DNA from 2 places in the Vibrio syngnathi genome. Region 2 is predicted to be linked to the other one. Evidence: predicted binding sites of a transcription regulator. Region 2 holds the regulator's gene; the other holds the start of a gene.
The links. The regulator MetJ, encoded in region 2, represses methionine synthesis genes. The targets are predictions, from matches to a motif close to TTAGACNTNTANANGTCTAA.

Region 1 (4,832 bases), 610 kb from region 2:
AGCTCGTTAGATAGCAATGAAGTACACACACCCACTGCCCGTGAAGCATTGTTTACGTAGACCACAGGCTCAGAGTAATTCTGTTCAATCTTAACAGCAGTATGCGCTTTAGATGTGGTTGCTCCGCCAATCAGAAGAGGCAGTTTAAACCCTTGTCTCTCCATCTCTTTAGCCACATGAACCATCTCATCCAATGAAGGAGTGATTAAACCCGAAAGACCAATGATATCGACGTTTTCTTCTTTGGCTACCTTAAGGATTTTTTCACATGAAACCATCACGCCCAGATCGATAATTTCGTAGTTATTACACTGCAAGACAACGCCCACAATGTTTTTACCAATATCGTGAACATCGCCTTTTACGGTCGCCAGTAAAATTTTTCCGTTAGTTGCACCAACGTCTTTGGTTGCATTAATAAATGGCTCTAGATGGGCTACCGCTTGCTTCATAACACGGGCAGATTTCACCACTTGAGGAAGGAACATCTTACCTTCACCAAAGAGGTCACCAACTACGTTCATGCCATCCATTAATGGACCTTCAATCACCTCGATAGGACGAGAGGCATTAACACGAGCTTCCTCGGTATCTTCAACGATGAAATCAGTAATGCCTTTCACCAAAGAGTGCTCTAAGCGCTTTTCTACTGGCCAGGTGCGCCACTCTAAAGCCGATTTATCTTCCACTTTGCCGACTGCACGCTCTAGATATTCAGTCGCGATATCGAGCAAGCGCTCAGTAGAATCATCTCGGCGGTTTAGAACCACATCTTCAACGGCTTCACGTAAATCCTCAGGCACATTATCGTAAATCTCTAATTGCCCAGCATTCACGATGCCCATATCCATACCGTTTTTAAAACAGTGATATAGGAATACTGCGTGGATTGCCTCACGAACGTAGTTATTACCGCGGAAAGAGAACGAAACATTCGACACACCACCCGAGATCATCGCATGAGGAAGATCGCGTTTGATGTCCCCTACCGCTTCAATGAAATCGACCGCATAGTTGTTATGCTCATCAATACCAGTAGCCACAGCGAAAATGTTCGGGTCAAAAATAATATCTTCTGGCGGGAAACCAACTTCATCAACAAGAATATTGTAGGCATTAGTACAGATCTCGACTTTGCGCTCTCGAGTATCAGCCTGCCCTAGTTCATCGAATGCCATCACAATGACTGCTGCACCATAACGACGAACTAATTTAGCTTGCTCGACAAACTTCTCTTTCCCTTCCTTCAATGAGATCGAGTTAACGATACCTTTACCCTGAATACATTTCAGACCTGCTTCGATAACTTCCCATTTTGAAGAGTCGACCATGACTGGTACTTTCGAGATCTCTGGCTCAGACGCACATAGATTAAGGAATTTAACCATACACGCCTCAGCGTCTAGCATCCCTTCATCCATGTTGATATCGATAATCTGAGCACCGTTCTCAACTTGCTCTCGAGCAACACTCAAAGCTTCGTCGTAGAGCTCTTCTTTAATCAATCGCTTAAACCGAGCAGAACCGGTAACGTTAGTACGCTCACCCACATTCACGAATAGCGATTCTTTAGCTATCGTCAGTGGTTCTAGGCCAGAAAGGCGACAAGAAACGGGCAAATCAGGTAATTGACGTGGCGTTACGCCTTCAACGGCCTCAGCCATGTGACGTATATGTTCTGGCGTCGTACCACAACAACCACCAATTAGGTTCAAGAAGCCACTCTCGGCCCATTCCTTAACGTGTTCAGCCATATCTTCAGGAGAAAGGTCATACTCACCGAACGCATTAGGTAAACCCGCGTTAGGGTGGGCGGAAACGTTACATTCTGAGATACGAGACATCTCACCAACGTACTCTCGCAATTCGTCAGGACCTAATGCACAGTTCAATCCAAATGAGATAGGTTTAACATGACGAAGGGCGTTATAGAAGGCTTCTGTTGTCTGCCCTGAAAGCGTACGACCTGAAGCGTCAGTAATGGTACCGGAGATCATCACAGGAAGCGTGATGCCTACCTCTTCAAAAACAGATTCAACCGCAAAAGAACATGCTTTTGCATTTAACGTGTCGAAGATAGTCTCGATAAGAATAAGATCTGAGCCGCCTTTGATAAGTGCTCGTGTCGATTCGGAGTAAGCTTCAACAAGCTCATCAAAGCTAACATTACGATAGCCCGGATCATTAACGTCTGGGGAGATAGAACACGTTCGGTTAGTTGGACCTAACACACCCGCTACGAAACGGGGTTTGTCTGGGGTCTTTGCCGTCCATTCGTCTGCCGCTTCACGAGCTAATTTTGCAGCTGTAAAGTTAATTTCTTCGCTAAGGCTTTCCATATCGTAGTCAGCCATAGCAATGGTTGTAGCATTAAAGGTATTGGTCTCGAGGATATCAGCACCGGCTTCTAAATACTCCATATGGATATCTTTGATAAGCTTAGGCTGAGAAAGTACCAAAAGGTCATTGTTACCTTTTAAGTCACTATGCCAATCAGCAAATCGCTCACCACGATAGTCTTGCTCTTCCAATTTATAATCCTGAATCATGGTGCCCATGCCACCATCAATCAGTAAAATTCGTTGCTTCAACAGAGCGTCAATCTTTTGCCTTACATTACTTCCCACGATACAACCTCATTCCTTTAATTATCTCTCCATCCTACCACACATTCAAGAGGAGTCTAGACGTCTAAAACATGAAGTAAATGACCAAGTCATGACAAAAAAATGTTTGCTATTTGAGCATGAGAGAACGAGAATTAATATTCATATTTTGTTACATATTGAGTTCCCAATGTCGGTCTATTACACCTTATGCTTCTTGTCCGCTGCTGCCATGCTTATTGCTTTCGTTAATACCAAAATTGGTAAAATGCAGACAACCATCGCCATCACAGCTGGCTCAATGATGCTATCTCTCTTGATTATCATTGCGGGACAAAACAATTGGTTCCAATTGGCTGACATCGCCTCAGAAACCGTTGCCAGTATCAACTTTGAAGATTTCCTTCTGAAAGGAATTCTGGGGTTCTTACTCTTTGCAGGTGGTTTGGGGATTAAATTACCTAATCTAAAAGATCAAAAATGGGAAATAACGATACTCGCTCTTGGCGCTACACTATTTTCGACATTCTTTATTGGCTTTGTACTTTATGGATTCTGTCAACTTATCGGTATTCAATTTGACCTAATTTATTGCTTACTGTTTGGTTCTCTAATCTCTCCAACCGATCCAATCGCTGTATTAGCAATAGTGAAGAAGCTCGATGCTCCCAGACGAATCTCTACTCAAATCGAGGGAGAATCTCTATTCAACGATGGTTTTGGCCTAGTCATCTTCGTTACCTTATTTACTATCGCATTCGGTACAGAAGCGCCAACAGTCAGCAGTGTTACTATGCTTTTTGTCCAAGAAGCGATCGGCGGAATTGTCTACGGTTTTGCTTTAGGCCTCGTATTCCACTACTTGATTAGCAACACAGATGACCACTCAATGGAGTTACTATTAACCATCGGTATCCCAACTGCTGGTTATGCCTTTGCTGAAGTTCTACATGTATCGGGACCATTGGCAATGGTGGTATCAGGTATCATGATTGGTAATTGGACACGCTTTATTGGATTCTCGAAAGAGAGTGAGGATCACCTAGACCATTTCTGGGAATTAATCGATGAGTTCTTAAATGGCGTACTATTCTTATTGATCGGTATGTCGATGTTGTTATTCAAATTCCACCAAGAAGACTGGATCTTAATGGCGTTCGCAGTACCTCTAGTATTGAGTGCACGCTACCTAAGCGTTTTCTTGTCTTATATTGGGTTTAAACGCTTTAGAACTTACAACCCTTGGTCAATCAAGATCCTGACTTGGGGCGGCTTGCGTGGAGGTCTAGCTCTAGCCATGGCACTTTCAATCCCTTCAGGCATATGGGTAATTGAAGACAAGGCAATAGATGTTAAAGAGATAATCCTCGTTATGACGTACGCCGTTGTTGTGTTCTCAATCTTAGTTCAAGGATCAACAATCACTCCAATGATAGAAAAAGCGAAACAAGCTGAGAAAGAAATGAACTAAAATTAATTAAAGCAAAAACATGATCTCATTGAGGCCATCGAACTCTTGCAGAAAATAACTAAGGATAGTCTTAATAATACAGATAGTAAAAAGCTAGCAAGCTAACAAAAAACCTTTCAAGTGAAGGTTCCCTTGCTAGCACTTACCCACTTCAAACAAGGTCATTTGCGCACCCAAATTGCTAAATACCTTTAAGTCAGTCGAACTAGTGTAAACAAATCGGTCTCGGTATTTCTTGAATAAGGATTGGAAGGACTTCAAGATAAACCTCGCACAGGCAGACCAGCCTATCTCAATGATGAACAACGAAAACAACTCAGCTCGTTCATAAAGAAAGAAGCAGAGTCCCCTTCTGGCGGACGCCTTGTCGGGAGTGATATACATGACTACATCGTGAAACACTTCGATAAATACTACCACCCTAATTCTATCTATTATCTTCTCGACCACATGGGCTTCTCTTGGATAACTTCTCGCTCCAAACACCCTAAACAATCACAGCAAATCCAAGACGATTTTAAAAAAATTCAAAATAGAAACGATCCTTAAGATCCCCGGCCATATTGGGCTAGAGAGTGTTGATGTCTGGTTTCAAGACGAAGCTAGGTTTGGCCAACAGAACACAACGACACGTCTTTGGGCGACTCGTGGAACGAAGCCTCGCGTGGTTGCATATTTCGGAGCATTCCGATCAGTCATTTCGGGATTATCCGATCACCCATTTCGGTTTAAACCGATCACTGATTCCGCGATTA
Region 2 (4,832 bases):
GTTAATTGCTCAGCAGTTTCACCGTCAAGTAACGATTCAATCAGCTCAAGTTGGAACTGACGAAGGGTTTGCAGGCATTCGTGAGCAATACGGCCGTCTTTATCGAGCGCTTCAACAAACTCAATCAAACGGTTGGTTGTTTTACCCGCAGCTGAAACAACGACTAAATCGGTTGCTGATGAGTACTCTCTAAGAATATTGACCACGCGTTGGTAACACTCGGGGTTCGCTAAACTGCTGCCACCAAATTTATGTAGCTGGCGAAAGATTGCCATTATTAACCCTCCCCTTCAGTGATAAAGCGTTGTGTTTTTTCAAACGCTTGCTTGAGATCGTCGATTAGGTCTTCCGCATCTTCAAGGCCAACAGAAAGGCGCAGTAGTTGTTGAGAAACACCCGCTTCTGCCAATGCTTCTTCGCCCATCGCACGGTGAGTCATCGAAGCTGGGTGGCAAATCAGGCTTTCAACCCCACCCAGTGATTCAGCCAAAGAAAATAGCTCTAACTTATCTACAAAATATTTAAGTGCTTCAAAAGAGCCCGCAAACTCAAAGCTCAGCATGGAACCAAAGCCCAGTTGTTGTTTTTTCGCGATCTCGTGGCCCGGATGTTCAGGAAGGCTTGGGTGGTAAATCGTACCCACCAGATCTTGTTGTTGCAGCGCCGTCAGAATTTCACGTGAACTCTCTTCGTGAACACGCATACGTGCACCTAGCGTACGAATACCACGTAGAGTCATGTAGCTATCAAATGGTGTGCCGGTCGCACCAATACAGTTGCCCCACCATGCTAGCTCTTCAGCGTGCTCTTCAGTTTTAGTCACTACAACGCCACCAATAACATCCGAGTGTCCGTTAATGTATTTGGTGGTTGAGTGGATAACAAAGTCAGCACCCAGCTCTAAAGGCTTTTGGAACACAGGCGTCAAAAACGTGTTGTCGACAGCAACCAGAGCACCCACTTCTTTCGCTTTACGGCAAGTTTCTGCAATATCAACCACACGAACCAGTGGATTCGATGGTGTTTCGATTAAGATCAACTTTGGCTTAAGCGCGATCGCCGCATCCAGTGCCGCTTGATCCGATTGATCAACGAACAGAACTTTGAAGTCACCTTTTAGTGAGCGTGTGTTAAACAGACGATAAGTGCCGCCGTAGCAGTCGTGTGGTGCGATGATAAGATCATCACCACCTAAGAAAGCGGATACCCATAAGTTAAGTGCCGACGTACCGCAGTTAGTCACAACCGCACCTTTGCCCGACTCAAGCTCAAACAGTGCCGTTTCTAATAGACCACGGTTTGGGTTACCAGAGCGGGTATAATCATACTTTGGCACTTCACCAAAAGCGGGAAACCCATAGTTAGTCGAAAGATAAATGGGTGGGACAACAGCATGATGTTGCGTGTCTGACTCGATACCAGTACGTACGGCGATGGTTGCTGGCTTCCGGCTGCTCATAGGTGCTTCCTTACAAATTTTGCGTCTGAGAATCACAGCTGCTTGTCGGCATTTTGCGGCTGTGTTAGATATATGTTATTCACTTTACTTTCATAAACGTGAGACGTCAACACTTCCAGACGTCTATATGTCTTTGCTTATGGCAGTAAATCCCGCTAAAATCACCACTATTAATTTATTCTAACAACTAAAGTGATGAAGGTACGCAATGGCCGACTGGAATGGTGAATACATAAGCCCATATGCTGAGCATGGAAAGAAAAGCGAACAAGTAAAGAAAATTACAGTTTCTATCCCTCTAAAAGTGTTAAAGGTTCTTACTGACGAGCGCACTCGCCGCCAGATTAATAACCTACGCCATGCAACAAACAGTGAGCTACTGTGCGAAGCCTTTCTACATGCGTACACAGGCCAACCACTACCAACGGATGAAGATCTTCGTAAAGACCGTCCCGACGATATTCCTACTGAAGTGAAAAAACTGATGACAGAGATGGGTATCGAGTTCGAAGCGTTTGACGAAGAATAAAAACAACTCAGTCACTGCCTTCATTATTGATTCGCTATAGCTGAACCCTATTTATCACATCACCCACGACACTACTTGTCAGTGCGCTGTGAATGATAAACATAAAAAAACCGACTCCAAATGAGTCGGTTTTTTATTATTCTTTTTCGCTCAATAGAGCAACCGCTATTAAGCTATTAAGCTATTAAGCTATTAAGCTATTAAGCTATTAAGGCATTAAGCCATATAGTTAGCAGGCATCTCAATACGAGCAACGCCAGACTCAACCGCCGCTTCCGCAACTGCTTTTGCTATGCGAGGAAGCAGACGTGGATCCATTGGCTTAGGAATGATGTAACCTTTACCAAATTCCAGTGCAGTCTCGCCCGCAGCTGCCAATACTTCAGCTGGAACTTCTTCTTTCGCTAGTTCACGAATCGCTTTAACCGCCGCTAGCTTCATTTCGTCATTGATTTCGCTCGCACGCACGTCTAGTGCACCACGGAAAATGAATGGGAAACAAAGTACGTTGTTTACTTGGTTAGGGTAATCACTACGGCCTGTACCCATGATTAGGTCAGAACGAACTTCGTGTGCAAGCTCAGGCTTGATCTCTGGATCTGGGTTTGAACATGCAAACACAACCGGCTTATCAGCCATCAGCGTAAGAGCCTTAGCTGGTAGCAGATTAGGACCCGATACACCCAAGAACAGATCAGCGCCTTCGATAACATCTTCAAGCGTGCGCTTGTCGGTGTTATTTGCGAACAGCTCTTTGTATTCATTCAAGTCATCACGACGAGTGTGGATCACACCTTTACGGTCAAGCATGTAGATCTTCTCACGCTGAGCGCCACACTTAATCAGTAGCTCCATACAAGCAACCGCCGCTGCGCCAGCACCTAAACAAACGATCTTACACTCTTCCAGTTTCTTACCTTGAAGCTCAATCGCATTCAGCATACCTGCTGCCGTAACAATCGCAGTACCGTGTTGGTCATCGTGGAATACAGGTACATCACAACGCTCAATCAGGCGACGCTCGATTTCAAAACAGTCTGGTGCTTTGATGTCTTCTAAGTTAATACCGCCAAATGTATCTGCGATATTCGCAACCGTATCAACGAACTCATCGATTGTGCGGTGTTTTACTTCAATATCGATAGAATCTAAACCAGCAAAACGCTTAAACAGTAGCGCTTTACCTTCCATAACCGGTTTAGAAGCAATAGGACCAAGATTGCCTAAGCCAAGAATTGCAGTACCGTTAGAGATAACTGCAACCATGTTGCCTTTACCTGTGTACTTGTAAACGTTATCGACGTTCTGTGCAATCTCGCGAACAGGCTCAGCTACACCTGGGCTGTATGCCAGTGCTAGGTCTTCTGCAGAGTTTGCAGGCTTCGTCAGTTCTACGGCAATTTTGCCTGGAATTGGGAACTCATGATAATCAAGAGCTTGCTGACGGAATTGTTCTTGAGGCGATAACGCTTGAGAGGATTGATCTTGGCGGCTGTCTTCAGACATAGGTGTAGGTTCCTAGGATATTATTATTTGGGGGATCTTGTTCATGTTAATGGATGTACTTCAAAGTTCCTAGGTGGTTGAAGCATCTGTATCATTAAAAAACGAGATTTCACTACTAATAAGACCAGTGGGCAGTTGAAATTACTATCGCCTGCTCAACTTTAGAGCGAATTTCGAGGAAAGAGTGTTGGGATAAGTGATTAAGTAAGATTTACGTCAGTAACCTATTACTTTAACTGACCTAATAATGAAATACGATTCAGTACTTTCTCAAATTTCAGGCAACAAAAAAGGACACCGAAGTGTCCTTTTTATGTCTAAATAGCGAGAATTACTTCTTGCTAGAAAGAGCACCGAAACGCTTGTTGAAGCGATCAACACGGCCGCCTGTATCTACGATACGTTGCTTACCAGTGTAGAACGGGTGACATTTGTCACATACGTCTAGGTGGATTGATTCTTTTGCTAGCGTTGAGTTGAACTCAAACGTGTTACCGCAAGAACAAGTTGCAGAAACTGCTTTGTATTCTGGGTGGATACCAACTTTCATGGGAAAACCTCAATTAGGCCGTGTCGCCATCCGATTCTAAGCCGGACACCACACGTAGTTAAAAAATAAATAAAGACACCGCTGTATCACTAAACCGCGATAAAGCCATACCTTTAAGGCGCAGTATAGTAATGAATCTGTGGGGTAGGATCAACTGATTTGATACATTTTTCACCAATAGCCTCTTTATTTCCTTTGTCACTTTAAGATTTAAGGCTTAAGTGGTCTTCACTGGTTCTACTCTCTGAGCTGGTCCAAACTGCTTCTCGAATTTAACCGCCTTATCCTTTAGACTGTCCGCTCTCGTCAACTCAGATAAAGTCGTCCATTTATGCGCCCAATGATTGCCCGCGTGGCACTGCCGGTTCCACTAGACAAACAGTTCGATTACAAGATTCCTAGCCACCTATTCCCTATAATTGGCGGACGAGTTTCTGTGCCTTTTGGACGACAAACCTTAACAGGTATTGTTACGGCTCTGGTTAACGAATCTGAATTCGAATTAGACAAACTCAAGCCCATTAAAGCCTTACTAGACAACCAACCCGTTTGGCCGGAATCGGTCTACTCACTCTTGGTATGGTGTAGCCAGTTCTATCAGTATCCACTAGGTGAAACCTTGGCCAACGCACTACCAAGCGCCTTACGAAAAGGCAAAGCTGCAGACTTCGCGACGCTTGTTGAATGGCAATTGACCCCATCAGGCAGAGATCAACTGATGCAGGGCTTCGGCCGAGCGGTCAAACAAGCCAAAGTGATGCACATGCTTGAGCACGGCCCGGTTCCTC

Region 1: metH (methionine synthase) is a predicted target of MetJ. The motif match lies at 2,676-2,695, and genes of this name have one in related genera.

Annotation. Positions count from the first base shown of each region.
Region 1 is NZ_CP017916.1:2,937,155-2,941,986, forward strand. Features, by position in the region: gene metH (methionine synthase) at 1-2,627, opposite strand, end outside; gene K08M4_RS13240 (cation:proton antiporter) at 2,797-4,077, shown strand; gene K08M4_RS13245 (helix-turn-helix domain-containing protein) at 4,324-4,626, shown strand.
Region 2 is NZ_CP017916.1:244,326-249,157, reverse strand. Features, by position in the region: gene K08M4_RS01175 (bifunctional aspartate kinase/homoserine dehydrogenase II) at 1-275, opposite strand, end outside; gene K08M4_RS01170 (O-succinylhomoserine (thiol)-lyase) at 278-1,459, opposite strand; gene metJ (met regulon transcriptional regulator MetJ) at 1,668-1,988, shown strand; gene K08M4_RS01160 (malic enzyme-like NAD(P)-binding protein) at 2,205-3,494, opposite strand; gene rpmE (50S ribosomal protein L31) at 3,826-4,044, opposite strand; gene priA (primosomal protein N') at 4,376-4,832, shown strand, end outside.